DNA from 3 places in the Pantoea sp. AS142 genome. Region 2 is predicted to be linked to each of the others. Evidence: predicted binding sites of a transcription regulator. Region 2 holds the regulator's gene; each other region holds the start of a gene.
The links. Region 2 encodes PurR, which represses purine synthesis genes. Its sites were predicted from a motif close to CANGCAAACGTTTGCNTG; they were not measured.

Region 1: WFO64_RS20130 (nucleobase:cation symporter-2 family protein) is a predicted target of PurR. The motif match lies at 2,351-2,368, and genes of this name have one in related genera.
Region 3: purE (5-(carboxyamino)imidazole ribonucleotide mutase) is a predicted target of PurR. The motif match lies at 2,193-2,210, and genes of this name have one in related genera.

What each region holds. Positions count from the first base shown of each region.
Region 1 is NZ_JBBCMO010000013.1:89,037-93,257, forward strand. It holds gene trmH (tRNA (guanosine(18)-2'-O)-methyltransferase TrmH) at 1-239, shown strand, start outside; gene recG (ATP-dependent DNA helicase RecG) at 236-2,314, shown strand; gene WFO64_RS20130 (nucleobase:cation symporter-2 family protein) at 2,420-3,793, shown strand; gene WFO64_RS20135 (AsmA family protein) at 3,912-4,221, shown strand, end outside.
Region 2 is NZ_JBBCMO010000001.1:967,854-972,074, reverse strand. It holds gene WFO64_RS04875 (C40 family peptidase) at 221-1,018, shown strand; gene cydH (cytochrome bd-I oxidase subunit CydH) at 1,065-1,154, opposite strand; gene purR (HTH-type transcriptional repressor PurR) at 1,436-2,461, shown strand; gene punR (DNA-binding transcriptional activator PunR) at 2,449-3,363, opposite strand; gene punC (purine nucleoside transporter PunC) at 3,471-4,221, shown strand, end outside.
Region 3 is NZ_JBBCMO010000001.1:195,454-199,674, forward strand. It holds gene ybbP (putative ABC transporter permease subunit YbbP) at 1-308, shown strand, start outside; gene purK (5-(carboxyamino)imidazole ribonucleotide synthase) at 541-1,605, opposite strand; gene purE (5-(carboxyamino)imidazole ribonucleotide mutase) at 1,602-2,108, opposite strand; gene lpxH (UDP-2,3-diacylglucosamine diphosphatase) at 2,240-2,956, opposite strand; gene ppiB (peptidylprolyl isomerase B) at 2,956-3,450, opposite strand; gene cysS (cysteine--tRNA ligase) at 3,663-4,221, shown strand, end outside.

The DNA.
Region 1 (4,221 bases), on a different contig from region 2:
GCGCGTTGATCCTCTATGAAGCACAGCGGCAACGGCAGAACGCAGGACTGTACCTGCGCGACTATAGTCTGCTGGACGACGATGAGCAGCAACGCTTACTGTTCGAAGGCGGATTCCCGGTGCTGGCGCGGGTCGCAAAACAAAAAGGTTTACCCTATCCGCGCATCAATGCGCAGGGCGAAGTCGACGCCGATCCCAGCTGGTGGGCAACCATGCAATCGACCGGTATAAGACGATGAAAGGCCGTCTGCTGGATGCCATCCCGCTCAGTACCCTGACCGGCGTCGGTGCCAGCCAGACAGCAAAACTGGCCAAAATTGACCTGCATACCATTCAGGATCTCCTGCTTCATCTCCCGCTACGCTACGAAGATCGTACCCAACTCTATGCCATTGATGATCTGCTGCCCGGTATCTGGGCCACAGTAGAAGGCGAAGTCCTGCACACTGACATCACTTTTGGTCGCCGGCGGATGATGGTGTGTCAGATAAGCGATGGCAGCGGCGTACTGACGATGCGCTTCTTCAATTTCAATGCCGGGATGAAGAACAACCTGTCGCCGGGCCGTCGCGTCACCGCGTATGGTGAGATTAAACGTGGTCAGCGCGGCGCCGAGATTATTCATCCCGAATACCGGATTCAGGGCGAACAGAGCAATGTAACGCTGGAAGAGACCTTAACCCCGGTTTATCCCACTACCGAGGGTATTCGTCAGGCCACGCTGCGTAATCTCACCGATCAGGCGCTGACGCTGCTGGAGAGCTGTCCGATTGCCGAACTGCTGCCGCAGGAACTGAGCAGCGGTTTAATCAGCCTGCCGGATGCGCTCCGCACGCTGCATCGTCCACCACCCGATCTCAGACTTAGTGAGCTGGAGAGTGGTCGTCATCCGGCACAACGCAGGTTGATTCTGGAAGAGCTGCTGGCGCACAACCTCAGCATGCTGGCAGTGCGCGCCGGCGCACAACGCTATTACGCGTTACCGATGACTCCGCGGCACACTCTTAGCGATCAGCTGCTGGCAGCGCTGCCTTTCTCACCAACCAATGCGCAGAAACGCGTGGTGGCGGAGATAGAAACAGATCTGGCGAATGACTTTCCGATGATGCGGCTGGTGCAGGGTGATGTCGGCTCGGGTAAAACACTGGTGGCCGCGCTCTCTGCGCTGAATGTTATCGCACATGGTAAGCAGGTCGCGCTAATGGCACCGACCGAACTGCTGGCTGAACAGCACGCCAGTAACTTCCGCCAGTGGTTTGCGCCATTGGGCATCGAGGTTGGCTGGCTGGCTGGAAAACAGAAAGGCAAAGCCCGCCAGGCCCAGCAGGAAGCGATAGCCAGCGGTCAGGTGGCGATGGTGGTGGGCACCCACGCTCTGTTTCAGGAGCAGGTGCATTTCAACGGTCTGGCATTGGTCATTATTGATGAGCAGCATCGGTTTGGCGTCCATCAGCGACTGGCACTGTGGGAAAAAGGCGAAGAGCAGGGTTTCCACCCGCATCAGTTGATCATGACCGCCACACCGATTCCACGCACGCTGGCGATGACCGCTTATGCCGATCTCGATACCTCAACCATCGATGAGCTGCCGCCGGGACGTACACCGGTGACTACCGTAGCAATCCCCGATACCCGACGCGATGAAATTGTGGCGCGGGTTGAGCATGCCTGCCGCGAAGGGCGCCAGGCCTATTGGGTCTGCACCCTGATTGAAGAGTCAGAATTGCTGGAAGCACAGGCGGCAGAAGCCAGCTGGGAAGTTCTGAAAACGGCACTGCCCGATCTAAATATCGGACTGGTACATGGCCGGATGAAGCCAGCAGAAAAACAGGCAGTGATGCAGGCGTTTAAAGCAAATGAACTGCAACTGCTGGTGGCGACAACCGTGATTGAGGTCGGGGTGGACGTACCCAATGCCAGCCTGATGATTATCGAAAACCCGGAGCGGCTAGGGCTGGCGCAGCTGCATCAGCTGCGGGGCCGTGTTGGACGTGGTGCCGTGGCATCGCACTGTGTGCTGCTCTACAAAGCGCCGCTGAGCAAAACGGCGCAGAAGCGTTTACAGGTACTGCGCGACAGCAATGACGGCTTCGTCATTGCCCAGTTCGATCTGGAGATTCGCGGGCCGGGTGAACTGTTGGGTACGCGTCAGACCGGCAACGCTGAATTTAAAGTGGCCGACCTGCTGCGCGACCAGGCGATGGTGCCAGAAGTTCAGCGTGTGGCGCGCCACATCCACCAGCACTATCCCGAGCAGGCCAGCGCACTGATTGAACGCTGGCTGCCGGAGAACACCCGCTATACTAACGTCTGAGTGAACCCTATCTGATTCGGCCTTTTTTATCCTCGCCGGGCAAACGATTGCTTTTAGCCTGCGGATGATTACAATCGCCACACTATTTTTCGGGAAGAACAGAAGATGTCCACCAATCCGCAGCCAGACCAGCCTTCCGCCACGCAAAGCGAACTGATTTACCGTCTTGAAGATCGTCCCCCCCTGCCGCAAACGCTGTTTGCCGCGGGTCAGCATCTGCTGGCGATGTTTGTCGCGGTCATTACGCCAGCGATCCTGATTTGTCAGGCGCTGGGCCTGCCCGCAGAGGATACCCGCCACGTAATCAGCATGTCGCTGTTTGCATCGGGCGTGGCATCACTGCTGCAAATCAAAACCTGGGGGCCAGTGGGCTCAGGTTTGCTGTCAATTCAGGGCACCAGCTTCAACTTCGTTACGCCTTTGATTATGGGCGGTATGGCGCTGAAAAATGGTGGCGCTGACGTTCCCACCATGATGGCGGCGTTGTTTGGCACACTGATGGTGGCGTCCTGTACCGAAATGGTGCTGTCTCGCGTATTGCACGTGGCACGCCGGATTATTACGCCACTGGTTTCCGGGATCGTCGTGATGATTATCGGTCTGTCACTGATTCAGGTAGGGCTGACCTCAATTGGTGGCGGTTTCAGCGCGATGAACGATCATACCTTTGGTGCGCCGAAAAATCTGATGCTGGCAGGCGCCGTGCTGCTGGTGATCGTGCTACTTAACCGGCAGAAAAATCCCTACCTGCGTGTTGCGTCTTTGGTGATTGCCATGGCAGTCGGCTATCTGCTGGCCTGGGCGATGGGCATGCTGCCTGCAGCTGGCATCCCCGCTGATCAGCCGCTGATCGTGGTGCCAGCCCCGCTCTATTACGGACTAGGCTTCGACTGGAATCTGCTCATCCCGCTGATGCTGGTGTTTATGGTGACCTCCCTGGAGACCATCGGCGATATCACCGCTACCTCAGATGTGTCAGAGCAGCCGGTAAGCGGACCACTCTATATGAAACGCCTGAAAGGCGGCGTGCTGGCTAATGGCCTCAACTCCTTTGTCTCCGCGCTGTTTAATACCTTTCCTAACTCCTGCTTCGGTCAGAACAATGGTGTGATTCAGTTAACCGGCGTTGCCAGCCGCTACGTAGGTTTTGTTGTCGCGCTGATGCTGATTGTGCTGGGGCTGTTCCCGGCGGTCAGCGGGCTGGTGCAGCTTATCCCTGAACCGGTACTCGGCGGCGCCACCATTGTGATGTTCGGCACTATCGCCGCCTCGGGTGTTCGCATTGTGTCACGCGAGCCGCTTAACCGTCGCGCCATCATGATTATCGCGCTGTCGCTGGCTGTTGGACTGGGCGTTTCTCAGCAGCCGCTGATCCTGCAGTTTGCGCCTGACTGGCTGAAAACCCTGCTCTCTTCCGGCATTGCAGCGGGCGGTATTACCGCTATCGTACTCAACCTGATTTTTCCGCCTGAGAAGTAAGATCACAGGCAGGCTTCGGCCTGCCTGCTAATTATTCGGATTTACATCCAGGCTGTTGAGCTGTAACGGTAATTCAGGCATAACAACCTCTCACCGGATTTAACTCGGGAAGGATGCTATGAAATTTCTTGGAAAGTTTTTCCTCACCTTACTTTTGCTGCTGCTTTTCACCCTGGTCGTGATCTATGTTCTGCTGCAGACACAGTGGGGTGCAGGCTGGTTTAGCCGTTGGGTGAGTGACAAAACCGAATGGCATCTCTCCCTGAGTAAAATTGAACACAATTTCTCCTCTCCCTCTCACATCATTCTGGATGACTTCAGCTTTGGTCACGATGGACAGCCTGCGGTTTTGGTGGCGAAACGGGTCGATCTCGGTCTGGCACTGATTCAGTTCAGCGATCCGCTGCATTTCAGCAGCCTTGAGCTTC
Region 2 (4,221 bases):
TGGTAACAGATTAATAATTCGTAATAATTTCGCTGATATAAGACGCTGAAAATGCTCATTTTCAGCGCAATTACGTGGGTTGCAAAGATTAATATTAAAAGGCATTACAGTTTTTAAAAGAACTGGACTAGAATGGCCGGGGCGCTGATCCTGGATCAGATTAATCTCAACTTTGTCGCGGTGCGTAGTGGCCCTGACAACTTAACGACTTCAATGGACTATGCGTTTAATCATTACGCTTTTCATGCTGGCCTTTGCGCAACTGTTTTTTAACATCGCCGCTGCGTCGCCGCACGCACCGGTGAACGTTAGTACGCATAAGGCAGAGAAAAAGAGCGCGCGCGACGATGAGCGCCGCAAGCGTCGCCCGTTGAAAACGGTGACGAAAAAAACTCGCCTCAGCTCGGTTCAAAAACTAAAAACTAAAAAACAGAAAAAAGTCGAACTCATCGCTAAACAGACACCTGCTAAAAAGACCTCGCTTAAAACAGCCCGTATCAACAAGAACAAAGACAAGAAACGCTATGGTCATCAGCGCCCGCTGAAAACGGTTGAGGTAACCCCCAGCGAGACCGGCACGATTAAAATGAGCAAATCTCATCGCCAGCGCTACCAGAAAGCGCGCGAAACAGCGATGACCAAGCTGATGGGTCAGTTAGGTAAGCCGTATCAGTGGGGCGGCACCTCACCGCATACCGGTTTCGATTGCAGCGGTCTGGTCTGGTACGCGTATAAAGACCTGGTGAAGTTTAAAATCCCACGAACCGCTAACGAGATGTATCACCTGCGTGATGCTGCGCCAATCAAGCGTGAGTCGCTGGAGAAAGGCGATCTGGTCTTCTTCCGCATCAATGGACGCGGTACTGCTGACCACGTCGGCGTTTACCTGGGCAACGGCAAATTTATCCAGTCACCACGTACCGGCAAAGATATTCAGATCAGCGCATTAGGGGAAGATTACTGGCAACGTCACTATATTGGTGCCCGTCGCGTGATGACGCCGAAAACCATACGCTGAGTAGCAGAACAAGCAGAAGAGAGCCGGGATAATCCCGGCTTTTTTATTAGTGCAGAATGGCAGTAAAACTAAAGGCCACAATCATCAGCAGACAGCCCACGGTGGTCATTAAAGCCAGTTTAAGATCGGTACTCATTGCTTGCTCCTTCATCACACAATTAGTGTGGATATCGCATTTTCCCACAGGGCCCAGTAAAAATCTCGTTTTATCCGTCCAGCCTTGTTAGAATCCCGCCTTTGTTGCGCAACGCGCGCAACCCTGATTCCGTTTGCGCACGCTGTCAGGCGGTTTTTCTCCGCCAGGAGCCTGTTTTCTGTCCGGTAAAGCGGCATTTTTGCGGAAAAAACCCTGAACAGACGCAAACGTTTAACACAAAGCTTATCATAGGGTTAGATAGGCACTGGAGTCCGATTTTCATGGCAACAATTAAAGATGTGGCGAAACGCGCAGGAGTCTCAACGACGACCGTTTCGCACGTCATCAATAAAACCCGCTTTGTGGCTGAAGAGACGCGCAACGCGGTCTGGCAGGCGATTAAGGAACTGCACTACTCACCGAGCGCCGTGGCGCGCAGCCTGAAAGTGAACCATACCAAGACGCTGGGCCTGCTTGCCACCTCCAGCGAAGCGCCCTATTTCGCTGAAATTATTGAAGCGGTTGAAAATCACTGTTTTGATAAAGGCTATACATTGATTCTGGGTAATGCGCATAACGATCTGCAAAAACAGCGCGCCTATCTCAGCATGATGGCGCAGAAACGCGTAGATGGTTTGCTGGTGATGTGCTCTGAATATCCGGACGACCTGCTGCAAATGCTGGAAGAGAACCGCAATATTCCGATGGTAGTGATGGACTGGGGCGAGTCGCGCGCCGACTTCACAGACACAGTACTGGATAATGCCTTTCAGGGCGGTTATCTGGCGGGACGCTATCTGATTGAACGTGGACATCGTGAGATTGGTGCCATTCCCGGTCAGATGGAGCGTAACACCGGTGGCGGCCGCCATGCCGGGTTCCTGAAGGCGCTGGAAGAGGCGGGTATTCAGCCGCGCACCGAATGGATTGTGCAGGGTGACTTTGAGCCGGAGTCGGGCTATCAGGCGATGCAGCAGATCCTGTCGCAGAAGCAACGCCCGACGGCAGTGTTCTGTGGGGGTGACATCATGGCGATGGGCGCGATTTGCGCCGCCGATGAGATGGGTTTGCGCGTACCACAGGACATTTCGGTGATCGGCTATGACAATGTGCGCAACGCCCGCTATTTCGCCCCCGCCCTGACCACAGTGCATCAGCCTAAAGCCCAGTTGGGTGAGAAAGCGCTGGATATGCTGCTGGACCGTATCACCAGTAAGCGTGAAGTTTCACAAACGATTGAAGTCCATCCCACGCTGATTGAGCGCCGTTCAGTAGCCGATGGCCCGTTCCGCGACTATCGCCGGTAATCTTCCCTTAACCACTCCTGATTAAGCGTTTGCGCATCACCCAGATAGCTGAGCAACCAGCCTGTCGCCGGTGATGCGCGATCCTCTGCCCAGCTGACGCAACATGGGCTGTCCGGAAACGCCACCGGCAGCGTCAGTTCAACCAGTTCGCCGCTGTCGAGCAGTGGCCTGGCCAGATGACCAGGCACCATCGCCACGCACAATCCCGCCTGCACGCACTCAAGGCCGGTTTGCCACTCCGGCACCACCAGCCTGCGCTGGTTATCCAGCGTCCATGTCATACGACGCGGCAGTGCGCGTGACGTATCCTCCAGCACCAGTGATGGCCAACTGCGCAGCGTGTCGTCATCTATCTGGCTCGCTTGCGTCAGGGGATGGTGAGGCGCGACAACGCAACGCCAGTTGAGTTTGCCCATATCCCGAAAGGCAAACCGTCCGCCAACCGGAATCGCCTGAGTCGCACCAATCGCCACATCCACCCGGCCATCGGCCAGCGCATCCCATACACCGTTAAAAACTTCATAGCTGATGATCAACTCCATATCGGGGAAGTGGCGATAGAAATCTTTGACCATTTGCCGGGTGCGCTGAGGCTTAGCAATACGGTCAACGGCAATGCTTAGCTGGCCGCGCCATCCGTTGGCCAGTTGCTGACACTGTCGCCGTGTGGCAAGCATTTTTTTGATGATGCTGCGCCCTTCCCGGACAAAATGTTCGCCTGCCGGGGTCAGAACCACTTCACGATGCTGACGTTCGAATAGCGGTACCGCTAGCCAGTTTTCCAGCTGACGCACCGTATAGCTGATGGCAGAAGGTACCCGGTGTAACTCCTGCGCGGCGGCGCTGAAGCTGCCCCCGCGGGCGACGGCGTCAACCACTTCTAATGCATATTCTGACCACATAATTTGCCTTCAAAAATTTTAACAGCAATCGGCAAATATTACCGTTTCACAGCGTCAGACGCACCTTTTACACTCTGACGCGTTTATCCTGCCAAAATGAGAGTCAAATGTCGTCGAATAAAGGATTCATGCCCTATCTTGCCCTGCTGAGCATGCTGGGCTTTTTAGCCACTGATATGTACCTGCCCGCCTTTGGCGCAATGCAGCAAACTTTTAACACCTCGCCCGGCCTGATCAGCGCCAGCATGAGTCTATTCCTGGCAGGCTTCGCCTGTGGTCAGCTCTTCTGGGGCCCCCTTTCCGATCGCATCGGCCGTAAACCGGTGCTGCTGGCCGGACTGGCCATGTTTGGTGTTGGCTGCGCAGGCATGCTGTGGGTAAATGATATCTATCTGATGCTGGCGCTGCGCTTTGTTCAGGCAATTGGTGTCTGTGCTGCGGCCGTGAGTTGGCAAGCGCTGGTGGTGGATCGCTACCCTGCCGCGCGCGCCAACAAAGTATTTGCCACCATTATGCCACTGGTTGCACTCTCTCCGGCGCTGGCCCCATTGCTGGGTGCCTGGCTGATCGGTCACTTCCACTGGCGTTCGATTTTCCTGGTGCTAACCCTGATTGCGGTGGCGTTGATTCTGACTACTCTGCGCCTGCCCACCGTGCGTAAGCCCGCGGGCGAAAAAGGTACGCAGCCCGGCTTTTTCACCCTGCTAAAATCACGGGTCTACAGCGGAAATGTGCTGATCTATTCCGCCTGTTCAGCCAGCTTTTTTGCCTGGCTGACCGGCTCGCCCTTTATTCTGGCGGATCTGGGTCTCTCGCCTGCCGATATCGGCCTGAGTTATGTGCCGCAAACACTCGCCT
Region 3 (4,221 bases), 770 kb from region 2:
TGCGTCAGCGTCGTCAGGAGTTGGTGGTCTATCGCACGTTGGGTGCGAGCAAGCGGCTGCTGCGCACGACACTGTGGTGTGAGTTTGCGCTGCTCGGCGTGGTTTCTGGTGTCGCAGCGGCGATGGGAGCAGAAGCGGCGCTGTGGGGATTACAGCGGAAGATTTTCGACTTCCCGTGGCAGCCTGACTGGACACTGTGGCTGGCGTTACCGTTATGCGGCGCGCTGCTGTTATCGCTGTGCGGTGGCTGGCTGGGCATCCGATTACTGAAAGGGAAAGCGCTGTTCAGGAAGTTTGATGCGGCGTAAGTGAGGGCTGGGTTTAACTATCGTCCAGACCTTACCCAAAGCCGTCGTTAGCACTCTCAGCACTCGACGGTAAGGTGCTGGCTCAGGGAGCATACGCCCTTCGTAAAGACGCTATCCATGGCAGGCTCAGCGCGGGCCATCTCTGGCCCGCTATGCTTTGCTCCAGGGGTATGTTCCCATCGCATTGAGCTTCTGAGCTGTCTGATAAAGGTACTATCAGGCGGTGCGGAGATTACAGTTTTTCAACGGCCCAGGCGATGCCGCTGGCGTAGGCTTCCGGTAACTGAGGCACCAGCGCGTTAAGGGCCGCCTTAAGGCGCTCTGCATCGCTGTCGGTCAGATTGAGATGGCCCACTTTACGACCCGGGCGCACCTCTTTGTCATACCAGTGCAGATGCACTAGTGGCTGCTGCAGCCAGCTGAGATTCACTGCGGTGCCGATCAGATTGACCATCGCTGATGGGGCAAACACTACCGGCTGCGGTAATGCCAGGCCAAGAATGGCGCGCAGATGCAGCTCGAACTGGCTGATTGACGCGCCGTTCTGCGTCCAGTGACCGCTGTTGTGGACACGTGGCGCCAGTTCGTTGATCAGCAAGCCGGCAGGCGTAACGAAACACTCCATCGCCATCACGCCAACGTAATTCAGCGCTTGCATGATCGCGCTCAACATCGCTTCGGCCTGCTGCTGCTGTGCCTGATCCGCCTGTGGCAGCGCGACACTGGTGCGCAGAATGCCGTCCTGATGCAGGTTATGCGTGAGCGGATAGAACACAACGTTGCCATCGTGACCGCGCGCGCCCACCAGTGACACTTCACCGGAAAAGTTGATGCCCTGCTCAACGATGCATTCGCCGTAGCACGCCTCCGGCAGCGTATGAGTTTCATCGGCACGCAGACGCCACTGACCCCGCCCGTCGTAACCGCCGGTGCGGCTTTTCACAATCGCCAGCTCGCCCAGCGAGTCAAACACTGCTGGCCATTCGCTTATGTCCGTCAGCAACTGCCACGGCGCAGTGGCGAGTCCCAGCTGATCCAGCAGCTGTTTCTGCGTCAGGCGATCGGCCAGACGCGGAAAAATATCACGGTTAACAAAGGCCGGATGGCTGGCCAGTTCACGCGTCAGTGTTGTTTCCGGCCAGCGTTCGATTTCGGCGGTGATCACGCTGTCGGCTATCGGCAGTGCGGCGGGATCGGCATCTAAACCCACCGGATATACCGCGATGCCCAAGGGCTCACCCGCCTGACGCAGCATACGACCTAACTGGCCGTTGCCCAGTACGCAAACCGGCTTCATGCATCCACCCGCGGATCGGGATGGTTCAGCACCTCATCGGTCTGGCTCTGACGCCAGGTCGTCAGGCGTGACGCAAGCGCACTGTCATGCAGCGCCAGAATCTGCGCCGCCAGCAGCGCGGCATTGGCTGCGCCCGCCTTGCCAATCGCCAGCGTACCGACCGGAATACCGCGCGGCATCTGCACAATCGAATAGAGGCTATCGACGCCGCTCAGTGCTGCGCTCTGCACCGGCACACCCAGTACCGGCACCAGCGTTTTTGCCGCCAGCATACCCGGCAGATGCGCCGCGCCACCTGCGCCAGCAATAATCACCTGAAAACCATTGCCGGCTGCCGTTTCGGCGAAGCTGAACAGTTTATCCGGTGTGCGGTGCGCAGAGACCACTTCAACATGAAAAGGGACGTCCAGGCTGGTAAGGATTTCAGCGGCGAACTGCATGGTGGCCCAGTCACTTCTGGAACCCATAACAAGGGCGATGCGGGCCGGGGCGTTGGATGACATGCGGTCAACTCCTGTGAATGAACAAACAGACCTGGCCGGGCGGACAGGTTTTGAAGGGCACCGAGAATAGCATGAGAAGCACCCAAGGAAAACGGTTGCGTCGGGGTTAAGGGCGTGGATTTAATTGCAGATTAAAAGTCGAAATCGATGAGCTGAATGCCGTTGGCGTCGAGCTGGATCATCGAGCCACGGCTGTGCCAGGCACCCAGCACCGCGCGTTGCGCCGTTTCACCCTGCAGGCTCAGCGTATGAATAGCCGGACGATGGGTGTGACCGTGAATCAGTAAAGGCACCTGCTGGCGCAGCATAGCGGCGGCGACCGCCTCCTGATTCACATCCATGATGGTCTGTGATTTGTGCTGGTTAGCCTGTTTGCTGTCTGCACGCATTCGGGCGGCAATGCGTTTGCGGAACGACAATGGCAACACCAGGAACAGACGCTGGATCCACGGATTGTGTACTTTGGCCCGAAAACGCAGATAACCTGCATCGTCTGTACAGAGCGTATCGCCGTGCATGATCAGCAATCGCTGGCCGTGTAGCGTTAGTACCTGCTCTTCCGGCAGCAGCGTCATCCCGCTGGCGCGCGCGAAGCGTCGGCCAATCAGGAAATCGCGATTGCCATGAATAAAATAAACCGGAACCGGCAGGGCGCGCAGGGCGCGAGCCACCTGCTGATGCAATGGATTGGGATCGTCGTCGCCAATCCAGGCTTCAAACAGATCGCCGAGAATATAAAGCGCGTCGCAGTGGGGCGCTTCGCGCTGTAAAAAATGCAGAAAACCGGCGGTAATCGCCGGTTCTTCCTGACACAGATGGAGATCTGCGATAAACAGCGTGCGCGACATTACTCGCTGACGGTCACTTTCTGGATAACGACGTCGTCTTTTGGCACGTCCTGGTGCATGCCGCTGCGGCCGGTAGAGACCGCTTTGATCTTCTCGACCACATCCATACCTTCAACCACTTCAGCGAACACGCAGTAGCCCCAGCCCTGAACGCTTTCGTCACGGAAGTTCAGGAAGTCGTTGTCAGCGACGTTGATGAAGAACTGTGCGGTCGCAGAGTGCGGCGCAGAGGTACGCGCCATTGCCAGTGTACCTTTGGTGTTTTTCAGACCGTTGCTCGCTTCGTTCTGAATTTCGGCTTTGGTCTCTTTCTGCTTCATGCCCGGTTCGAAGCCGCCGCCCTGAATCATAAAGCCGTTGATTACGCGGTGAAAAATGGTGTTGTCGTAAAAACCTTCACGGCAGTAATCCAGGAAGTTCTGTACGGTTGCCGGCGCTTTATCGTCGAAAGTTTTGATTACGATATCGCCATGGTTCGTCTGGAAAGTTACCATTTTTGTCATCCTGTAAAGGTTGTCATCAGTTGCTGGGGCCGATCTGTCGATTGACGTACCCCTTTTTGTCGACCGTTCTTATATCATAATTTCCAATGACGCGTCAGCAGCGTGGCGCAGTTGGCTTGCTTTGCGTCGCGCGAGCGATAAAAATACGGCACAATGTCTGGATACTTAAAAGTGCCAACCACACGCGAAAACGGAACCGTTCAATGCTTAAGATTTATAACACCCTGAGTCGACAGAAAGAGGAATTCAAACCCATTCATGCCGGTAAAATCGGGATGTATGTTTGCGGCATCACGGTGTATGACCTCTGTCACATTGGTCATGGGCGGACGTTCGTGGCGTTTGACGTGGTGGCGCGCTACCTGCGTTACCTCGGTTATCAGCTTAATTATGTACGTAACATCACCGATATTGATGACAAAATCATTAAACGCGCCAACCAAAACGACGAAAGCATCGAAACCCTGACCAACCGCATGATTGGCGAGATGCACAACGACTTCGCCGCGCTGGGGATTCTGCCACCCGATCAGGAGCCGCGCGCTACCCGTCATATTGCTGAAATCATTGAGCTGGTGGAGACGCTCATCGCTCGCAATCACGCCTATGTGGCAGAGAATGGCGACGTGATGTTTGATGTACTCAGCGACACCGATTACGGTGCGCTGTCGCGTCAGGATCTGGAGCAGCTGCAGGCGGGCGCACGGGTTGAAGTCGCCGACGTGAAGCGCAATCCGATGGATTTCGTGCTGTGGAAGATGT